Regions from separate parts of the Mesorhizobium sp. M0938 genome, predicted to be linked through region 3. Evidence: riboswitches for the same ligand, from Rfam matches in the RefSeq annotation. Region 3 holds a riboswitch; each other region holds the start of a gene.

Region 1 (5,199 bases), on a different contig from region 3:
CAATAACGGTAGAGCTTTTCCCGGCCTGCCACGCAGAGCTTGGCCTTCAGCGACCCTGCAGGATAGTAGATGCCGGCATGGATGACCTCGGAATTGCGCGAGCTCGTTCCGGTGCCGATCGCGTTCGCAGCCTCGAGGATCAGGGTGTCCAAGCCGCGCTGCGCCATCTCTCGCGCGATCGCCAGGCCAACGACGCCGGCGCCGGCGACGATGCAGTCGACATGGTCCATGATCAGGCCACCTCAGCCTTGTTGTTATGCCTGATAAGCCGTTCGGTGGCCATGTGCCGGCGACGCGCGTGGACGGCTTCGCGCAGGTTCTCGCGTTCTGCGGCTTCGAAGCTGAAATTCTGCATGTCTGCGTCGATCCGGCAATCCTTGGAAAGGGCTTGACACCCCTACAAGAAACAGCTGCATCAAACAGCATAATGCAAGAGGGGCATACCTGCCGATGCTCCGGACCTACGTCCCGGCATGCAGGACAGGAGGCATCATGGACGCTCGACCGAATTCTCCCGAAGCTCGCGACATCAGCTACCACATGCACGGCTACACCAATGCCCGCAAGCATGAGGAGGCAGGGCCGCTCGTCATCGAGAAGGGCGACGGCATCTATGTCGAGGATCTCGCCGGCAACCGCTATATCGAGGCGATGGCCGGGCTTTGGAGCGTCGCGGTCGGCTTTTCGGAGAAGCGGCTGGTCGATGCGGCGATGCGCCAGATGTCCAAGCTGCCTTACTATCACGACTTCGGCTCCAAATCGCATTCGCCGCTGATCGATCTCGCCGAGAAGCTGGTGCAGATGGCGCCGGTGCCGATGAGCAAGGCATATTTCACCAATTCCGGTTCCGAGGCCAACGATACGGCCATGAAGATGATCTGGTACCGGTCGAACGCGCTCGGCCAGCCGGCGCGCAAGAAGATCATCAGCCGCAATCGCGGCTATCACGGCGTCACCATTGCTTCAGCGAGCCTGACCGGCCTGCCCAACAACCACATATCCTTCGACCTGCCGATCGCCAATGTGCTGCACACCTCGACGCCGCACCACTGGCGCGAGGCGCTGCCGGGCGAGAGCGAAGAGCAGTTTTCAAGCCGGCTTGCCGACGATCTGGAAAGGCTGATCCTGGCCGAGGGACCGCAAACCATTGCCGCCTTCTTCGGCGAACCGATCATGGGCGCCGGCGGCGTCATCGTTCCGCCGGCCGGCTATTGGGAGAAGATCCAGGCGGTACTGTCGAAATACGACATCCTGCTCGTCGCCGACGAAGTCATCTGTGGCTTTGGCCGAACCGGCGAGATGTTCGGCTCGCAGACCTTCGGCATCAGGCCCGACATCATGGTGCTGTCGAAGCAGATTTCTTCGTCGTACCTGCCGATCTCGGCCCTGCTGATCAACGAAAAGGTTTTTGAGCCGATTGCCGACGAAAGCAATCGCATCGGCACCTTCGGGCACGGCTTCACCGGCGGCGGCCATCCCGTCGCGGCGGCGGTCGCGTTCGAGAACCTGAAGCTGATCGAGGAGCGCGATCTTGTCGGCAATGCGCGCACGGTCGGCGCGCATATGCAGAAACGGTTGCGCAACCTCGCTTCGCACCCGCTTGTCGGCGAGGTACGCGGTGTCGGCCTGATCGCGGCAGTCGAACTGGTCGGCGACAAGGCGAACAAGACCCCGTGGGAGACCGCCGGCGCGCTGGGCGGGCTCGTCAATGGCTTCCTGCAGCAGAACGGCGTCATCTCGCGCAACATGGGCGACGCGCTGGCCTTCTGCCCGCCGCTGATCATCACCGAGCCTCAGGTCGATCAGATGGTCGACGCATTCGAAAGATCGCTCGAAGCCGCCGCCGAACAGGTCGGGTCACAGGGCTGAACAGGCCACCCGAAGGCAGAGGCTGAATTGGCGTTGCGATTGGCACTGGATCATACTTGAACATCCTTTGCGCCGGTGCTACGTCCACCGATATCGACAGGGGCGCTCCGTATTGCCGGGGCTGAGATGGTGGGCGTCAAGCCTTCGGTCCCTCAAGCTGATCTGGGTAATGCCAGCGGAGCGAGGCGACAATGTTTTCAGGTGCACAGATTTCCCTCTATCCGATGTGCGACGATTTCGTCGGCGTCATCCTTGGGGCGCTTTCGGCGATGGATCCCTATCGCCCGAATTTCCGCATCGAAACCGACGACATTTCGACGCTGATCGTCGGTCCGCCGGAACAGCTTTTCCCGGCCATGCGCGATCTGTTCGCATCGGCAGCGGCGAGCGGCGTGCACTGCGTGTTGTCGGCAGCGGTGTCGCGTGGCTGTCCGGGCGAGCCCGACGATCCGATCTGCACGCCGATTTCCGGCAGCAGCCATAAACTGTCCCTGGCCGAGCGCATCGACGCGGCGCGGGCGCATGTCGACAGTGCGAAAAAACTCGGACAAGAGGTCGCCGCACAGTTCTCGCTCTATCCGCTCGGCGAGGGCCATCACATGGACGAGATCTACGGCTGCATCGAATTTCTCAAGACTTCGGGCGTCTTCGACAGGTCGAAGAATTTCTGCACGAAGCTGAGGGGCGATGCCGGGCCGGTGTTCGCGACGTTGTCGGAGGCCTTCCTTCGCTTCGGCGCGCCGCAGGGCCATGTCGCGCTCGATCTCACCGTGTCGGCGAACAGCCCGAGCCCTCGGTAGGTGTCGATATCAGCCGGCCTGCAAACGGCGGTCTCCAGACAATGCAAGTTCGCGCTGCCCCTCACCCTTATCTTCTCCCCGTTCTTCAGGGAGAAGGTGCCGGCGGGCGGATGAGGGCAGCGCCGATCGACAGTGACTAAAGAGCCGCAAACACGCTTTTCACCGCATCGGCCGTCTTGGAGACGACGATGTCGGCCTCTTCGCGCGTCAGGCAGAGCGGCGGCGCGAAGCCCAGAATGTCGCCCTGCGGCATGGCGCGACCGATGACGCCGCTTGCCGCAAGAGCGGTCGCGACCTGCGGCCCGATCTTCTGCGAGGCGTCGAAGAACACGCGGTCGTCCTTGTCGGCAACGAACTCGATTGCCGCCAGCATGCCGTCGCCGCGTACCTCGCCGACGTTTTTGTGGCCGCCGACGGCTTTCGCCAGTTCGGCAAGGAAATAGGCGCCGGTCTCGCCGGCGTTGGTCACCAGGTCCATCTCGTCGATCAGTTCCAGGTTGGCGACACCGGCGGCAACGCAGATTGGGTGCGCCGAATAGGTCCAGCCGTGGCCGAGCGAGCCGAGCTTGTCGGAGCCCTGCACCAGCACTTGCCAGACCTTGTCCGCGACGATGACGCCCGACAGCGGCGCATAGGCCGAGGTCAGGCCCTTGGCGATGGTGATCAGGTCGGGCTTGATGCCGTAATGGTCGGAGCCGAACATGGTGCCCAGCCGGCCGAAGCCGGTGACCACTTCGTCGGCAACCAGCAGCACGTCGTACTTCTTCAGAACCGCCTGGATTTTTTCCCAGTAGAGGGCGGGCGGCGGCACGATGCCGCCGGTGCCGAGGATCGGCTCTCCGATAAAAGCGGCAACCGTGTCCGGGCCCTCAGCCAGGATCATCTCTTCGAGCTTATCGGCGCAATACTGCGAGAACTGCTCCTCGCTCAGCGAGCGGTCGGCGCGGCGGAAATAGTAGGGCGCCTCGGTGTGCAGGATCGGCGCACGCGGCAGGTCGAAGGCGTTGTGGAACAGGTCGAGCCCGGTCAGCGATCCGGTCATGACGCCGGAGCCGTGATAGCCGCGCCAGCGCGAGATGATCTTCTTCTTCTCCGGCCGGCCGAGCACGTTGTTGTAGTACCAGATCAGCTTGATGTTGGTTTCGTTGGCGTCGGAACCGGAAAGGCCGAAATAGACCCTCGACATGCCTTGGGGCGCCCGGTCGATGATCATCTTGGAAAGCGTGATCGACGCCTCGGTGCCGTGGCCGACATAGGCATGGTAGTAGGCGAGGTTCTTCGCTTGCGCGGCGATGGCGTCTGATATCTTCTGGCGGCCATAGCCGACATTGACGCAGTAGAGCCCGGCGAAGGCGTCGATGCTCTTGCGCCCGTTATTGTCCCAGATGGTGACGCCTTCGCCGCCCGCTATGATGCGGGTCGGGCTCTCGCCTCGCGCATGCGTGCCCATATGGGTCGAAGGATGGAAGAAGTGGTCGCGGTCCCAGGCGGCGAGTTCGTTGGACTGGTCGAGCATCTTTTTTACTCCTGAGGAAAAGTGTCGGGCGCGGCTTACGCCACGTCCAGGCAGAGATATTTGAGATCGGTAAAGGCTTCGAGGCCGTGGCGCGAGCCCTCGCGGCCGATGCCGGACTGTTTGACGCCGCCGAACGGGATCGGCGCGCCGGTGATCTTCACGCGGTTGATGGCGACCATACCGTAGTCGAGCGCGCGGCCCATGCGCAATTGGCGGCCGCCGTTCTCGGTGACGACATAGGCGACGAGGCCGTATTCGGTGGCGTTGGCGCGGGCGATGACCTCGTCTTCGCTGTCGAAAGGCGTCACGGCGGCGACCGGACCAAAGGTTTCCTCGCGCATGATCAGCGCGTCGTCGGTGACATCGGCCAGAAGGGTCGGCTGGTAGAACAGCGGTCCTGCAGAATCGCGTTTGCCGCCGGTGAGGCAGCGCGCGCCATGGGCGAGCGCATCGGCGACCTGTTCCTCGACCTTCTTGACGCCGCGCTCGTGCATCAAGGGCCCGATGTTGGTGTCATCAGTCAGGCCATTGCCTGTCCGCAACGCCTCGATGCGCCTGGCGAAGGCGGCGCAGAAACGATCGTAGATCGGGCGCTGGACATAGATGCGGTTGGCGGCGAGACAATCCTGGCCGGAGGTGGCGAATTTGGCATCGACGGCTATGGTCACAGCCTTGTCGAGATCGGCATCGGCGAAGACGATCAGCGGCGCATGACCGCCAAGCTCCATCACCAGCCGCTTCATCGTCGGCGCACTTTGCGCTGCGATCAGCCTGCCGATCTCGGTGGAGCCGGTGAAGCTCATGGCGCGGATGCGAGCGTCTTCGCACATCCGCCCGACGATGGTCGAAGCCTTGCCGGTGAGAACGTTGAAGACGCCTGCCGGCAGGCCGGCGCGTTCGCCGAGTTCGGCCAGCGCCAGTGCCGACAGCGGCGTTTCCGACGAAGGATGCGCGACAATGGTGCAGCCGGCGGCAAGGGCTGCCGCCGCCTTGCGGGTCAGCATGGCCGCGGGA
Region 2 (5,199 bases), on a different contig from region 3:
TTACGCCTGCCCATAGTACGACAGATATTCGGACGTTCGTCGATGCGCTCAGGCAGGTTCTGCTGCGGGACAATCTTGGCAAGGCTGCCTAATGTAAATGCTGGGAACGACAGGGCGCGCAGCCTCAGACCTGATTATATCAGCCGGGCTCGCCGAGGTGGAAGCGGCGGTCAGCGATCCGGTTCTGACGCCCGATCGCATCTTCGAATGTCATCGGAAAGCAGTTCCGTAACCCGCAATGACAGCTTTCGCGATCTTAAATGATGTGACTCCATGATTGAATGGGGCCGTTTGACGGCTCGCAGCTTACACATCGGGCCGGTTCCAGATTCAGGGCTCACCATGAGCCAGTATGACCAGAGCGCATGTTCTTGTGCTGCGAGTTTGATGTAGCTTGGCGTGCCCTACCCGAGGGGCAGGTCACGCCCAGGCCCACGGGATCACACACCAACCCCAGCTAACCTGGTTTGAACGGAGCAAGCCTCCGACGCCGCCCTAATCAAAAACGCTGCAACAGATCCTTCAAATCAATTTACAAGATTTTTACAACCGTCAGTCGTTGACAATGGTACGGCACCCCGAGTCTGAGGTCCGGCACGGCCACAAAAGTGACACCGGTACCCTCGGACCGCCGCCAGCACGCAACATCGGGATTAACAGCAATGGTAAGAAGAAGAGCGCTCATATTGGTCGAAGGCCATAGGGGTACTGGTCAGCTATACGTCCAAGCGGCTCAGTGTCTTGGTCTTCATCCAATTACTCTGACGGCTGATCCACCTCGGTACGACTATCTTTCGGCGGAAAACGTTGAGGCAATCCGTGTCGACACTGGCAATCTCGAAGCGTTGGTCCGCGAAAGTTCGCGGCTGCGTGCTACCCACGACATTGTTGGCATTACTGGCTTTGCCGGGGACCATGAATCGATCTATGCGACAGTTGGCAAGCTTTGCCGGCATTTCGATCTACCGGGACCGAACCCTGAATCGATTGAACGAAGCTGCGACAAATTCAAGCAACGCCAACTCCTCGCGCAGGCCGGCGTTCCAATACCGGCTTATCGGTTGGCAACGAATGCGGCGGAGGTAGAAAGCTCGGCTGCAGAGATCGGCCTGCCCGTGATTCTTAAGCCGGCAGTAGGCAGCGGCAGCATAGGTGTCCGATTGTGCCGCAGCCTCGAAGACGTAGCCGAACATACGACCTATCTATTGGGCGGAAAGCACATATGGCGGTCTACACCGAAAATACTCGTCGAAGAATTCGCACAGGGCCCGTTCTATAGCATTAATGTTATGGGGAATGAGGTCGTTGCGATTTGCGCCAATGACTTTGGTCCCCTCCCCCATTTCGTCATACGTGAGGTGACGTATCCGGCCCTGCTAACCGATCAGGAGCGTGAGCGCATCGCCGATGTTTCGCTGAGCTGTTTGCGGGCTCTCGGCCTTGGCTGGGGGCCAACTAACGTTGAACTCCGGTGCACGAAACGCGGCCCAGTTGTCATTGAAGTCAATCCGCGTCTTAGTGGCGCGCCCGACCCTCAACTGGTCCAGTTAGCTTACGGTGTCGACCTCGTCACCGAGCACATCAAGCTTGTCATTGGCGAGGAATGGGATCTGCGCAAAAAGCATTCGCATACTGCGGCCGCGCGATTCCTGCTTCCTGGTCAAGATGGCACCCTGGACTGGATTGGTGGCGACACTCAGGCAGCTGCTATATCAGGTGTGGCCGAGGTCAAATTGAATGTTGAACCCAAGACACCGATCGTCAGGAAGGGGGATTTCCGAGACTGGATTGGACATGTCATTGCCACTTCGCCCAGCCGTGCTGAAACCGAGGGCGCCCTTCAGCGAGCGGTCGACTTGATCGATTGGTCGATCACCCCTTTTCCGGCGACAATAGGAGGTGATCGAGAGCACGATGTTTGTGGGGCGTTCGGGCGGCCCACCAGTTCTGTTCCGATCAGGCATTGACGGCTTAAGATCCTTGAAACGCAGCAGTTCCGTCTACGTCAATGTCATTTGACGAGGCAAATGCAGCTTTGGCCACACCTGCCCTATCTGCCGCGGAACTTCTCCGCGACCCGTGGCGAGGCCATCGGCCCAATTTGGGCCCAATTTGATTGCCGCCCACCGCCGCCGCAGGACGAACATGCGCTTGACAAGACAACCCCGGCCCGTTCAACTTGAGGCATTCACCAGGGGAGTCCCGGCAAGGGGCTGAGATACTGCTGGCTTTCGCGGCGCAGTGACCCGTTGAACCTGATCCAGTTCATACTGGCGTAGGGACGGTGCAAGCGCTTTGCGGGAGTTCACGCCCGAAGTCCTGTTTCGGCAGGTCGACAGAAGCGTCTTTTCATCCTTCCGGCACAGAACTGGGTCTCCAATGCATGAGCAAAGGAGCCTCAAGATGAATGCCCTCACCCCCGCCGTGTCGACGGGACCACTGCCCGCCTCGCGGAAAATCCACAAGCCCGGCGTCCTCTACCCGCAGATCAGGGTGCCGATGCGCGAGATTTCCGTCCATCCCACGGCCGGCGAGCCGCCCGTCACCGTCTACGATCCGTCGGGCCCCTATACCGATCCGGCTGTCGAAACCAGCATCGAAAAAGGCCTGGCCCGGCTTCGCCACGAATGGATCTTGGCGCGCGGCGATGTCGAGGGCTGCGACGGCCGCCATGTCCGGCCGGAGGACAACGGATTCGCGACGGGCGAACGCCTGACGCCAGAATTTCCCATCCGCCACCGACCGCTCAGGGCCAAAGCAGGCAAGGCGGTGACGCAGCTTGCCTACGCGCGCGCCGGCATCATCACACCCGAAATGGAGTTCGTCGCCATCCGCGAGAACCTTGGTCGCGAGATCCTGCGCGGCAAGCTTGAGCGCGACGGCGAGGCTTTCGGCGCGACGCTGCCCGATTTCGTCACGCCCGAATTCGCCCGCGACGAGGTGGCGCGCGGACGGGCGATCATTCCCGCCAACATCAACCATCCCGAAAGCGAGCCGATGATCATCGGCCGTAATTTCCTGGTGAAGATCAACGCCAATATCGGTAACTCCGCCGTCACATCGTCGATGGCTGAAGAGGTCGAAAAGATGGTGTGGGCGATCCGCTGGGGCGCCGATACGGTGATGGACCTGTCGACCGGCCGCAACATCCACAACATCCGCGACTGGATCGTGCGCAACGCGCCGGTACCGATCGGCACGGTGCCGCTCTACCAGGCGCTCGAGAAGGTTGGCGGCATTGCCGAGGATCTGACCTGGGAGGTGTACCGCGACACGCTGATCGAACAGGCCGAGCAAGGCGTCGACTATTTCACCATCCACGCCGGCGTGCGGCTGCATTACATCCCGCTGACCGTCGACCGGGTCACGGGTATCGTCTCGCGCGGCGGCTCGATCATGGCCAAATGGTGCCTGCACCATCACCGGGAAAGCTTCCTCTACGAGCACTTCGCGGAGATCTGCGACATCGCCAGAGCCTACGACGTCTCCTTCTCGCTCGGCGACGGCCTTCGTCCGGGCTCGATCGCCGATGCCAACGACGCGGCGCAGTTCGCCGAGTTGGAAACGCTCGGCGAGCTGACGCAGATCGCCTGGGCGAAGGATTGCCAGGTGATGATCGAGGGGCCTGGCCACGTGCCGATGCACAAAATCAAGGCGAACATGGACAAGCAACTCGCCGTCTGCGGCGAGGCGCCGTTCTATACGCTTGGACCGCTGACGACCGACATCGCGCCGGGCTATGACCACATCACCTCAGGCATTGGCGCCGCGATGATCGGCTGGTTCGGCACCGCCATGCTCTGCTACGTCACGCCCAAGGAGCATCTCGGCCTTCCCGATCGCAACGACGTCAAGATCGGCGTGATCACCTACAAGATCGCCGCCCACGCCGCCGACCTGGCGAAGGGCCATCCGGCAGCGAAAGTCAGGGATGATGCGCTTTCCCGCGCGCGCTTCGAGTTCCGCTGGGAGGACCAGTTCAACCTGTCGCTCGATCCGGAAACGGCGCGGTCCTTCCACGACCAGACTTTGCCCAAGGAAGCGCACAAGGTGGCGCATTTCTGCTCGATGTGCGGACCGAAATTCTGCTCGATGCGTATCTCTCACGACATCCGTGCCGAGGCGCAGAAAGAGGGCATGGCGGCGATGGCGGCGAAATACCGCGAGGGCGGCGATCTCTACCTGCCGGCGGACGAGACCGGCGCACCGCTCATACCTCAGCCACGTGAGCCATCATGAAGGTCTTGGTCAAAGGGGCCGGCGTTGCCGGCCTCACCGTCGCCTTCGAGTTCGCCGCACGCGGCGCGGTGGTTACCGTTGCCGAGACAAGGCCTGCCCTTGGCGGCAATGCGTCGTGGTTCGCCGGTGGCATGTTGGCGCCGTGGTGCGAGCGTGAAAGCGCCGAGCAGCCGGTGCTGGATCTCGGACGCGACGCCGCCGACTGGTGGGACGCCGCAACGCCCGGCTTGGTAGCACGACGGGGAACGCTGGTCTTGGCCGCGCCGCGCGATGCGGGCGAGCTCGACCGGTTCGCCAGCCGCACGACGGGCTATCGGCGCGTCGAGGAAGATGAAATTGCCTTGCTGGAGCCCGACTTAGCCGGCCGCTTCCGCCGCGGATTGCTCTTCCCCGACGAGGCTCACCTCGACCCACGCCCGGCGATGGCGGCACTTCATGACAAGCTTGCGACCATGGGTGTCAAATTCCACTTCGGCTGCGACGCCCGGCCTGTTTCGGGTTCCGCCCGTCAGATAGACTGCATCGGAATGGCAGCGGCCGATGACAGGCTGCGCGGTGTTCGCGGCGAAATGCTGATTCTTCGCACGCCTGATGTCTCGCTGTCGCGGCCGGTCCGTTTGCTTCATCTACGCTTTCCGCTTTATGCCGTGCCGCGCACCGATCACCGTTTCATGATCGGAGCGACGATGATTGAAAGCCAGAGCGCCGGACCGGTGACGGCGCGTTCCATGATGGAGCTGCTGGGTACCGCCTATGCCCTCCACCCGGCCTTTGGCGAGGCCGAGATCGTTGAAACCGGTGTCGGCGTCCGCCCAGCCTTTCCCGACAATTTGCCGCGCGTCGAAACGAAGGGTGAAATCATCGCGATCAACGGCCTCTATCGTCACGGTTTTCTCCTGGCTCCCGCCATGGCGCGCCAGGCTGCCGACCTGGTTTTCAGTCAAGACAGAACCAAGGAGC
Region 3 (5,199 bases):
GGGTCCCGTTCGTAATAGGCCGGGTCGGCGATATTGTCCTCCAGCCGTGAGATCGAGGCCGTCATCGCCTCGATCTTCTTGGGCAGTGATTCCAGCGCGAATTTCTGCTTGAACGACAGTTTCTTTGCCGGGCCCTTCGGCAACGCCTCAGCCTTTCTTGCCGGCACCGCGTCACCAATTTCAGGCTTCGTCCGCGCCCTGCGGTCGTCCAACCTGGTGCCGCCGCGTTGCGCCAGCATGTCCGAATAGCCGCCGGCATACTCGATCCAGCGGCCATCGCCATCAGGTGCAATCAGGCTGGTCACGGTGCGGTCGAGGAAATCGCGGTCGTGGCTGACCAGGATGACAGTACCGGCAAAACCGGCGACCAGTTCCTGCAGCAGTTCCAGCGTCTCCATGTCGAGATCGTTGGTCGGCTCGTCGAGCACCAGAAGGTTCGCCGGCCGCGCCAAAACACGAGCCAGCAGCAACCGTGCCCGCTCGCCGCCCGAAAGCTCACGCACCGGCGTGCGCGCCTGTTCCGGTTTGAACAGGAAATCCTTCATATAGGAGACGACGTGGCGCTGCTCGCCATTGATGACAAGGTTCTCGCCGCGCCCGTCGGTGAGGTATTGCGCCAGCGTTTCGGCCGGATCGACCGCCTCGCGCTTCTGGTCGAGCGTGGCGATCTCAAGATTGGTGCCGAGCCGCACCATGCCTAAGTCCGGCTTCAATTCACCGGTCAGCATCTTCAAGAGCGTCGTCTTGCCGGCGCCGTTCGGCCCGACCAAGCCGACACGGTCGCCGCGCTGGATGCGGGTCGAGAAGCCCTTCACCACGGTGAGGTCGCCAAAACTTTTCTCGATGTTCTTGGCCTCGATGACCAGCTTGCCGGATTCGGCGGCGTCGCTTGCCACCATGGTCGCCGCGCCCTCGGCGCCGCGATGGCCGCGAAAGCGCTGGCGCATGGTCTGCAACTCGCCGAGCCGGCGCATGTTGCGCTTGCGCCTTGCCGTCACACCATAGCGCAGCCAGTGCTCTTCGCGCACGATCTGGCGGCCGAGCTTGTGCTGCTCGCGCTCTTCCTCTTCCAGCACGGTGTCACGCCATTCCTCGAAATGGCCAAAGCCCTTGTCCAGCCGGCGGGTCTGGCCGCGGTCGAGCCAGATGGTGGCGCGCGATACGCGCTCGAGGAAGCGACGGTCGTGCGAGATGACAATCAGCGCCGAAGAGGTGCGGGCAAGCTCCTCCTCCAGCCATTCGATAACCTGGAGGTCAAGATGGTTGGTCGGCTCATCGAGGAGAAGAATGTCGGGCTCCGGCGCCATGACACGGGCAAGGGCGGCGCGCCGCGCCTCGCCGCCAGACAGATCGCCCGGCCGTTCCTCGCCGGACAGGCCAAGGTGCTCCATCAAGTAGGTGGCACGGTAAGGATCGTCAGCGGGTCCGAGCCCCGCCTCGACATAGGCGCGGACGCTGGCGAAACCGTCCATGTCGGGCATTTGCGGCAGGTAGCGCACTGTCGCCGAAGGCTGGCGGAACACCTCGCCATCCTGCGGCTCGATCAATCCCGCAGCGATCTTCAGCAATGTCGACTTGCCCGAACCGTTGCGGCCGACCAAAGCGATCTTGTCGCCCGCCGACGCCGTCAGCTCCGCCCCGTCGAGCAGCGGTGTGCCACCGAAGGTCAGTTTTATCCCGTCGAGATTGAGAAGTGGCGGCGCCATGTCAGCTTTCAGGTAGGGGAAAAGGATGGGCGAGCAACAGCGCGCGGCCGCTGCCCAGCGCGATTTCGAGCCGGCCCTTGACTTCGTTGGAAATGGTCAACGACGAGCCGAACGCCACTTCGACATGGTTCAGCGGCCATTTGGCGCCGGTAACGGTCAGGCCGGAAAGGTCGGAGAAGCCGAGGATCGAAAACAGCGTGCCGTCGGTGTAATCGAAGCCGGTCTTTCCGGGAAGCAAGGGGATGCCTTCCTGTGCGCCGCTAGTCAAAAGCACCTCTATGCCTGCCTCGGCCAGTCGGATGCTGAGCGCGAGGTGCAGGAAGGCGTGGTCGGTGCGCTTGCCGCCGAACGCGCCGGCGAGCACGAGGCTGGTCGCGCCGCGTTCGAGCGCGGCGGCGATAGCCAGTTCGCCGTCGGTCTTGTCCTTTTCTGCCGGAAAGACCTGGCGGGGTACGGCGGCCAGATCGTCCGGCAAATCCGCCGGCACCGAATCAAAGTCGCCGACCCAGAGTTCCGGCGTCAGGCCCAGCGTCCGAGCATGGCCGATGCCGGCGTCGGCGGCGATGACACGGGAGCCTTCGACCTGGCGGTCGAGCAGCGGCGTGCGGATAAGATCGCCGCCAAGCAGGATGGTAAATTTGCTCATATGCGTGGCCCTTACCAGCCCTGCTTGCGAAACGGAAGGCCGTGCTCCGGATGCCCTGCAAACTTCAGCTTGCGCAGCACTTCGGCCGGGCCTATGTGTCGAAACGCTCTAACGGGGTGCTGGACGCGATCTTCGCGGACCGGCTGAGAGGCAACAATGCCAACCCGCTGAACCTGATCCGGTTTGTACCGGCGGAGGGATTAGACGTTTCGGACAACCCGACGCCTCAATTCCTTTCAATGCCAACGAAGGAGGCGCCGATGCGCACGCTGTTATACTCTCTTGTTTCGGCAATGCTGCTTGCGGCATCCATTCTGGGCGGCACCGGGCCGGCATCCGCGCAGGAGAAACTCACCGTCTATACCTATGAGAGCTTCACCGCCGAGTGGGGTCCAGGCCCCGCGGTGAAGAAGGCGTTCGAGGCGGAATGCGGCTGTTCTCTCGAATTCGTCGCGGTCGCCGACGGCGTCGCGCTGCTCAACCGCGTCAGACTGGAAGGGGCCGCGACCAAGGCCGACATCGTGCTCGGCCTCGATACCAATCTGACGGTGGAAGCCAAGGCCACCGGCCTGTTTTCGCCGCATGGCCCGGTGTCGGACGTCAAAGTGCCGGGGGGCTGGAGCGACGATATTTTCGTGCCGTTCGACTATGGCTATTTCGCCGTCGTCTACGACACCGAAAAGCTGAAGACCCCGCCGAAAAGCCTGAAGGAATTGGTCGAGGGCAATGCCGATGAGAAGATAGTCATCCAGGATCCGCGCACCTCAACGCCAGGTCTCGGCCTGCTGTTATGGGTGAGGTCGGTCTATGGCGACAAGGCGCCGGAAGCCTGGGCCAAGCTCAGGGCAAAGGTGCTCACCGTGACGCCGGGCTGGAGCGAGGCCTATGGCCTATTCACTAAGGGCGAGGCGCCGATGGTGCTGTCCTACACCACGTCGCCGGCCTATCACATGGTCGCCGAGAACACCGAACGCTATCAGGCGGCCTCCTTCGAGGAGGGCGAATATCTGCAGATCGAGGTCGCCGGCATCACCACGTCAGGCGCGAAGAACCCGCTGGCGCAAAAGTTCCTGACCTTCATGACCGGGCCGAAATTCCAGAACGTCATCCCCGAGACGAACTGGATGTTCCCGGCCGGGAAAACCGACAAGCCACTCAACCCGGCTTTCGACAAATTGGTCAAGCCCACCAAGACCTTGCTGTTCAGCCCCGAAGAGGTCGCCGCCAACCGCAAGGCCTGGGTCGACGAATGGCTGTCGGTGATGAGCAAGTAGCTTCTGATTGACGATGATCACTCTACGGCGCCCCCCTCTGTCCTGCCGGACATCTCCCCCACAAGGGGGGAGATCGGCCGTCATGCCGGCTTTCGCCAATCTCCGACATTGCCGGAATGAGCGGAGCGCTGAACCTGCCAATCTCCCCCCTCGTGGGGGAGATGCCAAGTGGTGGCAAAGAGGGCAGGACAGAGGGGGGCGCGAAGGAACGCAATCCTCGCTAAGAATCTCGAATCTGGTGGTCTAGCGTGCAACGCGCGCCATCATCGGATTCCCGCATCACCGCCGGCATTCTTGCGCTCGCCGCTATCGCATTGCTGATCGGCGGTGCGTTTGCCGGTCTCATCGTCGAGGGCGCGCGCGACCTGTCCGGCGCCGCGTCGGCCTTTGATTCCTACCTCTTCCGCATCGCCCGTTTCACCCTGTGGCAGGCGCTTCTCTCGACGCTGTTCTCCGTCGTGCCGGCGTTGTTCGTTGCGCGGGCGCTGTCGAGGCATCCGCGGTTCTTCGGCCGCGGCTTCATCCTGCAGCTCTTCGCAGTGCCGCTGGCGCTGCCGGCCATCGTCGCAGCGCTCGGCATTCTGGCCCTCTATGGCCGTGCCGGCTATTTCGCCGGTGTGCTCAGCGCGATTGGCGGTCAGGGCTGGCCGGGCATCTACGGCCTGTCCGGCATCCTCGTTGCCCATGTCTTCTTCAACCTGCCGCTGGCCACGCGGCTGTTCCTTGAGGCGCTGAGTACCGTGCCGGTCGACCAGTGGCGACTGGCGAGCCAGCTCGGCATGGGCGCCAGACCCGCCTTCCGGCTGATCGAATGGCCGACGCTGCGCGCGGCACTGCCGGGGGTCGCCGGGCTTGTTTTCATGCTTTGCATCACATCCTTCACCATCGTGCTCACGCTGGGCGGCGGGCCGCGCGCGACGACACTGGAGGTCGCCATCTACCAGGCGCTGCGTTTCGATTTCGATCCCGCCCGCGCCGTCACGCTGACGCTGCTGCAGATCGCGTTGACCTTCGTCGTGGTGCTGGCACTGATGAGGCTTGGCGCCAACACCGTCGGCGATGCCAACCTGCCGGTGGCGCAGCGCCGGTATCTTTCGGCCGGCCTTCCCGAGACCGTGCTGAACACAACATTGATCGTTCTGGCGTTGCTGTTCGTCGCCGGGCCGATGGCGGCCACGGTGATGTCGGGCCTTGGCGCCGATCTCGGCCGGCTGGCGGGCGAAAGCGCGGTGCGGCAAGCGGCGCTGACCAGCGCCGTGCTCGCCTTGCTGGCGGCGCTGCTTTCCGTCGCCCTGTCACTGTCGCTCGTAATGGCGCGAAGGGCGCTGGACTTGAAGCGCAGCGCCGGTGCCAAGACGCTGCTCGAACATGCCACCGATACCGGCGCCGGCTTCGTCCTCGTCGTGCCGCCCATCGTCATCGGCGCCGGCTGGTTCCTGCTCTTGCGTACCGTCAGCGATGTCTTTGCCATCGCCCCTGTCATGGTCGTCACCGTCAATGCGGTGATGGCGATGCCGTTTGCCATCCGCGCTATTCGCCCCGGCTATGATGCGGCGAGCGAACGCCACGAACG
Region 4 (5,199 bases), on a different contig from region 3:
GCTGGTTTGGCATATCGCCTGCGTGCGGGCCTTTTTCAGTGAGATACCCATGTTCGGCATTGGTCGGATTGAAGTGCCCGCCTGCCGACTCATGGCCGGCCTGATGGTCGCACTTTCCGGTTTCATGAACATGGAACGCCACCCATTCACCCGCCGGCAGTCCTGTTACCTCCAACTCTATCAGCACACCCTTGGCCGTCTCGGTCAACGTGGCCGTTCCGTTCTTCTCGCCAGCCATGTTGACGAATTCGGCTTTCGCGGTCGCGGTGTCCTGAGCCGCTGCAGGCATCGCAACCGCCAGAGCCAATCCTGTTGTCGCAAGCAATTTGTTCATAGACTCGGCCTCTGGTTGTCCAAGCGAGCCAAACAACAAAGGGGACTCTTCGTTCCATTTTGGAAGTGAGTTTTTGTCTCCGTCACGGCCGCCGGAGAAACGAAGACAGTGCGTGGAACTCGATAGTCTGCGCGTCATGGGAACTGGAACCTCACGACATTTACACCAATTCGAAAAGCTCCGCGGTTTGCCAGCCTGCCAGCAGTATGATGACACCTCCAACGAGTCTGAGGAGCGTCTTTTCAGCGATCGACTTCACCATCAATCCGGCCATCGGCGCTGCGATCACGCCGCCAAGAACCAAGCCGGCAACGGCGACCAGATTTTCGGTCAGCTCTCCTGCCTCTTCCCAATGGCCCGTCAGCAACGCAAACAAGAAGGTCAGAGACACTGAGAGCGTGATGAGGAACTCGCTGGCATTTACCGTACCAATAACGTAGCGGGGCGTTCCGCCAAAACCGAGAAGGCCCGTCGTTACGATGGGTCCCCATCCGCCACCGCCTGCGGCATCCAGAAAGCCACCACCAAGTCCAAGAGGAGGCACCGCGCCTGCAGGGACCGGGTTACTGGGAATCCGCCGGAATGAACGGAACAGGAGCCAAGCTCCGACAAGCGCAAGATATGTGGTCACATACGGCTTCATGACGGCTCCCTCGAACGAGGTGAGCACAAAAGCGCCGAGAACGCCGCCGAGCACGCCAAATGGCATCAGCCGCCAGAAGAGCTTCCAGTCAATGTTACGGTGATAGAGATGAGCCGAACCTGAGGCTGCGGTGGTAAACAACTCAGCCGCGTGAACTGACGCCGAAGCGTGCGCAGGAGACACGCCAAACCCCAGTAGTGTCGTCGAGGAAACCACCCCATAGGCCATGCCGAGAGCCCCGTCTACAGCTTGGGCTACAAACCCCACGATCGCAAAAAGAATGAATTCTTGCATTTGGCTCTCCGAGGCGCGGGTCGCGATTGGCGATAGAGAAACCCGTTGCCTACAACGTATGCAATTATATCTTCACGCTTCCACCATTCATCAAACGCGCGGCATCAATAATGGTGGCGACGAACGGAAAACATCCGCTCGACCGACGCCTTTTCCCAAATCTCGACAGGATGCCGGCTTTTCTGTTTTGCTCAAATGTCCCTGACGGTACCTCAAACTCTCACCCTGAGGTTTCACGCTGGACGCAGACTTGCAGCCCCACGCTTTATCTGTTTAATTGCCGCCATCCACAGGGGTGCTCCGTATCGTCGGGGCTGAGAGATGGGCTGCAAGCCCGTAAACCCTAGAGCTGATCTGGATAATACCAGCGGAGCGAGGCGGGCGATGTTTTCTGGCGCACAGATCTTTCTTTTTCCGATGTCCGGCGATTTCGTCGGCCCGCTCGAGGGCCATGTCACGATCGCGGTCTCGGCCAACAGCCCGACCCCGCGCTGATATCTCGCGCCGGAGGTCCCGCATGTCCCAGCCCTTCCGCGCCGCACCGCGAATCGCGGTCTTGTTCGCCAAGATTGGACCGGCCTTGCTGTCGGTCGGCATGCTGGTCTTGGCTTGGGAGCTCTATGCGCGTATCTCGGGCATCTCGCCCACCACTTTGCCGACACCCTCACGTGTCCTCGCCCAGGTCATCCAGCAGCGCCAGGCGCTATTCGACAACACCATACCGACGATCAGCGCCACATTAGCGGGTTTCGCCTGCTCGCTGGCCGTTGCCTTCATCCTTTCGGTGCTGATCGATTTCTTCAAGCCGCTGCGCCGCGCCCTGTTCCCGGTGTTCATCATCAGCCAGACCCTGCCGCTGGTGGCGATCGCCCCGCTGGTCGTTCTCTGGTTCGGCTTTGGGCTGATGCCGAAGATCATGCTGGTCGCGCTCGTGACTTTCTTCCCCATGCTGGTCGCGCTGGTGCAAGGTTATGAATCGACCGATCGGGATATCTCGGCGCTTCTGAGTTCGATGGGCGCTTCGCGCATGCGCATTTTCCTGCTGGCCCGCCTGCCCTCCTCGCTGCCCTATTTCTTCGCCGGACTGCGCATCTCGATCACCTATGCAGTGGTGGGCGCCATCTTCGCGGAATATGCCGGGGCGGCCAAAGGGCTCGGCATCTACATGCTCAACGCCAAGAACAATTTCCGGCCCGATCTCGTGCTCGCGGCTGTGCTGGTCAGCGCCTTGCTCACGCTGGCCCTGTTTGCCGCGACTGTGCTGATCCAGCGCGCCGCCATGCCATGGGAGCGGCTCGATACCGCACGAAAACCATGAGCAGGCGGCTGGAACTGCGCCAAGTCAGCAAGAGTCTTGGCGATATCGACGTGCTTGCCGGCATCACCCTGCATGTCGAGGCGGGCGAATTCGTTTCAATCCTTGGGCCCTCCGGAGCTGGTAAATCCACGATCTTCAGGTTGCTGACGGGCGATCTCGACGGCTACGGCGGCGATGTCGGGTTCGACGGCCGACCACTTGCCGAAGCGCGACGACCGTTTGCCTTCATGCCGCAGCGCGATGCCCTGATGCCTTGGCGCACGGTTATCGACAACACCGCGCTCGGACTTGAAGTGCAGGGCATGTCCCGCAAGGCGGCCCGCGGCAAAGTAGCACCGCTCTTCGGAGAATTCGGCCTTGCGGGCTTCGAGCATAAGTATCCCGCACAGCTCTCGGGTGGAATGCGCCAGCGCGCCGCGCTGTTGCGTACCGTCGTGCAGGACCGCGCCATGCTGTTGCTCGACGAACCGTTCGGCGCACTCGACGCCCTCACGCGCACCGGCATGCAGCGCTGGCTTCAGACGATGTGGGACCGGCACCGCTGGACCGTCCTGCTGATCACCCACGATGTCCGCGAGGCGGTCTTCCTGTCCGATCGCATTTATGTGCTGAGCCGCCGCCCTGCCCGCGTGCTGCGTGAAATCGCCATACCTCTTCCGCACCCGCGCAAGGATCTTGCCTCGCCGGAAGCCAGCGCCATCGAAGCCGACATCCTCGATACTCTTCTCGATCAACAGCCCGATCAAAGGACATGACCATGCTTTCCAGACGCCTCTTCATTGCTGCCGCATTGATCGCCGGGCTCGGACCCGTCACGTCGGTCTGCGCCCAGCAGACTGTCACCGTCGCGCTAGACTGGACGCCGAACACAAACCATGTCGGGCTCTATGTCGCCCAGGCGAAAGGCTTCTACACCGAGGCCGGGCTCGACTTGCAGATCCTGCCCTACACCGACACAGCGGCCGGTACGCTGATCGCCAACCACGTCGCCGATTTCGGTATACTGGGATCCATAGGATTGTTCACCCAACGCACGGCCGGCGCCGACCTCGTCGCCACCTACGCCATCATGCAGACAGAAACCGGCAGGCTAGTGTTCAATGCCGACCGCGCCGATATACGCTCCCCCAAGGACCTGGACGGCTTGACCTATGGCGGTTTCGGCAGCGCCTGGGAGAACGCGCTGATCGGCACCATCATCCGCCACGACGGCGGCGACGGCAAATTCGAAACGGTGACGCTGGGCACCTCCGCCTATGAGGCCTTGGCCAATGGCGCAGTCGATTTTACGCTCGAAGTCTATACTTGGGAGGGGATCAAAGCGGAACTTGACGGCAAGGCCCAGCGCGCCTTCCGCTACGCGGATTTCGGCGTGCCTGACCAACACACCAATTTCATTGGCTCGAGCCGAGCCTATCTCGAAAAGAACAAGGACACGGCAACCGCGTTCATCGCCGCGACCAGGCGCGGCTACGCCTTCGCCGTCGAACATCCGCAAGAAGCGGCTGATATGCTGATCGCAGCGAACAGCGACGTGCTGACCAACCGTCCGTTGATCGAGGCATCACTGAAGGCGCTGGTCGACGGCCACTACCTGCAAAGCCCCACCGGCGCGATCGGCACGATCGATCCCGCAAAGATGGAGGCTATCGGCGACTACCTATTCAAGGCCGGAATCCTGCGCGACGGCGATGGAAACCCGGTCGGCGAACGACCCGATTTCGCAGTCTATTACAGCAACGCCTACCTGGCCGACGAAAAATGAGCCCGCCGCGGCGCATGCATCTCAATGCCGTGATTTTTGGCCTCGGTAGTCACGAGGCCGGTTGGCGCATGCCCGAAAGCGACCCGCTTGCCTCGACCAGCCTCGATTATTGGGTAGATATCGCCCGTCGCGCCGAGGCTGCCGGTTTCGACGCCCTGTTCCTCGGCGACGTGCTGGCCCTGCAGAGCGGCGCTGATCGGCATCTTTCCGACGCCATGGATCCCCTGGTCATTCTGTCAGCGCTCGCCGCCGTCAGCAGCAGGATCGGACTGATCGGAACTGCATCGACCAGCTTCGATCACCCGTTCCACCTGGCTCGGCGCTTTGCCTCTCTCGACCACATCAGCAAAGGCCGTGCGGGCTGGAATATCGTCACCTCGTCCAACGTGCTCGAGGCCCGTAATTTCGGACTGGACGCGATGCCGGAGCATGACGAACGCTATGCCCGCGCAACCGACGTGATCGACGCAGCCATAGCGCTCTGGCAAAGTTGGGCTCCCGATGCGAGGAAGCCGGACAAGGCTGCCGGGCGATACTTCGATCCAGACAAGGTGCGGTCAGTCGATCACGCCGGTCCGTTCGTGCGCACCGCTGGCCCGCTCAACGTACCGCGATCGCCTCAAGGTCGGCCGATCCTGGCACAGGCCGGCTCGTCGGAAGCAGGCCGTGCCTTCGCCGCTCGTTACGCCGACATCGTGTTCACCGTACAGGCGACGCTGGCGGAAGCGCAGGATTTCTATCGCGACATCAAATCACGAGCAGCCGCCGCCGGGCGCGATCCGGATACGATCCTTGTCTTTCCGGGGATCGTGCCGATCGTCGCTCATACCAGACAAGCAGCCGAA

Evidence for each region. Region 3 has a riboswitch for thiamine pyrophosphate ahead of thiB (thiamine ABC transporter substrate binding subunit). Riboswitches for the same ligand answer to the same signal wherever they lie in the genome.
Region 1: it holds a riboswitch for thiamine pyrophosphate, as region 3 does, so the genes downstream of both, NKH73_RS11605 (YkoF family thiamine/hydroxymethylpyrimidine-binding protein) here and thiB (thiamine ABC transporter substrate binding subunit) in region 3, are expected to answer to the same signal.
Region 2: it holds a riboswitch for thiamine pyrophosphate, as region 3 does, so the genes downstream of both, thiC (phosphomethylpyrimidine synthase ThiC) here and thiB (thiamine ABC transporter substrate binding subunit) in region 3, are expected to answer to the same signal.
Region 4: it holds a riboswitch for thiamine pyrophosphate, as region 3 does, so the genes downstream of both, NKH73_RS16145 (ABC transporter permease) here and thiB (thiamine ABC transporter substrate binding subunit) in region 3, are expected to answer to the same signal.

The regions. Positions count from the first base shown of each region.
Region 1 covers NZ_JAMYNS010000005.1:353,297-358,495, forward strand. Annotated here, with positions in the region: gene NKH73_RS11590 (NAD(P)/FAD-dependent oxidoreductase) at 1-230, opposite strand, end outside; gene NKH73_RS11595 (hypothetical protein) at 233-355, opposite strand; gene NKH73_RS11600 (aspartate aminotransferase family protein) at 493-1,869, shown strand; TPP riboswitch at 1,958-2,070, shown strand; gene NKH73_RS11605 (YkoF family thiamine/hydroxymethylpyrimidine-binding protein) at 2,061-2,669, shown strand; gene NKH73_RS11610 (aspartate aminotransferase family protein) at 2,806-4,185, opposite strand; gene NKH73_RS11615 (NAD-dependent succinate-semialdehyde dehydrogenase) at 4,221-5,199, opposite strand, start outside.
Region 2 covers NZ_JAMYNS010000030.1:30,024-35,222, forward strand. Annotated here, with positions in the region: gene hemA (5-aminolevulinate synthase) at 1-92, shown strand, start outside; gene NKH73_RS30920 (ATP-grasp domain-containing protein) at 663-1,967, shown strand; TPP riboswitch at 2,184-2,300, shown strand; gene thiC (phosphomethylpyrimidine synthase ThiC) at 2,404-4,239, shown strand; gene thiO (glycine oxidase ThiO) at 4,236-5,199, shown strand, end outside.
Region 3 covers NZ_JAMYNS010000002.1:169,628-174,826, reverse strand. Annotated here, with positions in the region: gene NKH73_RS03515 (ABC-F family ATP-binding cassette domain-containing protein) at 1-1,706, opposite strand, end outside; gene NKH73_RS03510 (thiamine diphosphokinase) at 1,708-2,352, opposite strand; TPP riboswitch at 2,455-2,569, shown strand; gene thiB (thiamine ABC transporter substrate binding subunit) at 2,613-3,626, shown strand; gene thiP (thiamine/thiamine pyrophosphate ABC transporter permease) at 3,875-5,199, shown strand, end outside.
Region 4 covers NZ_JAMYNS010000008.1:119,129-124,327, reverse strand. Annotated here, with positions in the region: gene NKH73_RS16155 (superoxide dismutase family protein) at 1-334, opposite strand, end outside; gene NKH73_RS16150 (sulfite exporter TauE/SafE family protein) at 495-1,271, opposite strand; TPP riboswitch at 1,553-1,665, shown strand; gene NKH73_RS16145 (ABC transporter permease) at 1,789-2,589, shown strand; gene NKH73_RS16140 (ABC transporter ATP-binding protein) at 2,586-3,344, shown strand; gene NKH73_RS16135 (ABC transporter substrate-binding protein) at 3,341-4,354, shown strand; gene NKH73_RS16130 (LLM class flavin-dependent oxidoreductase) at 4,351-5,199, shown strand, end outside.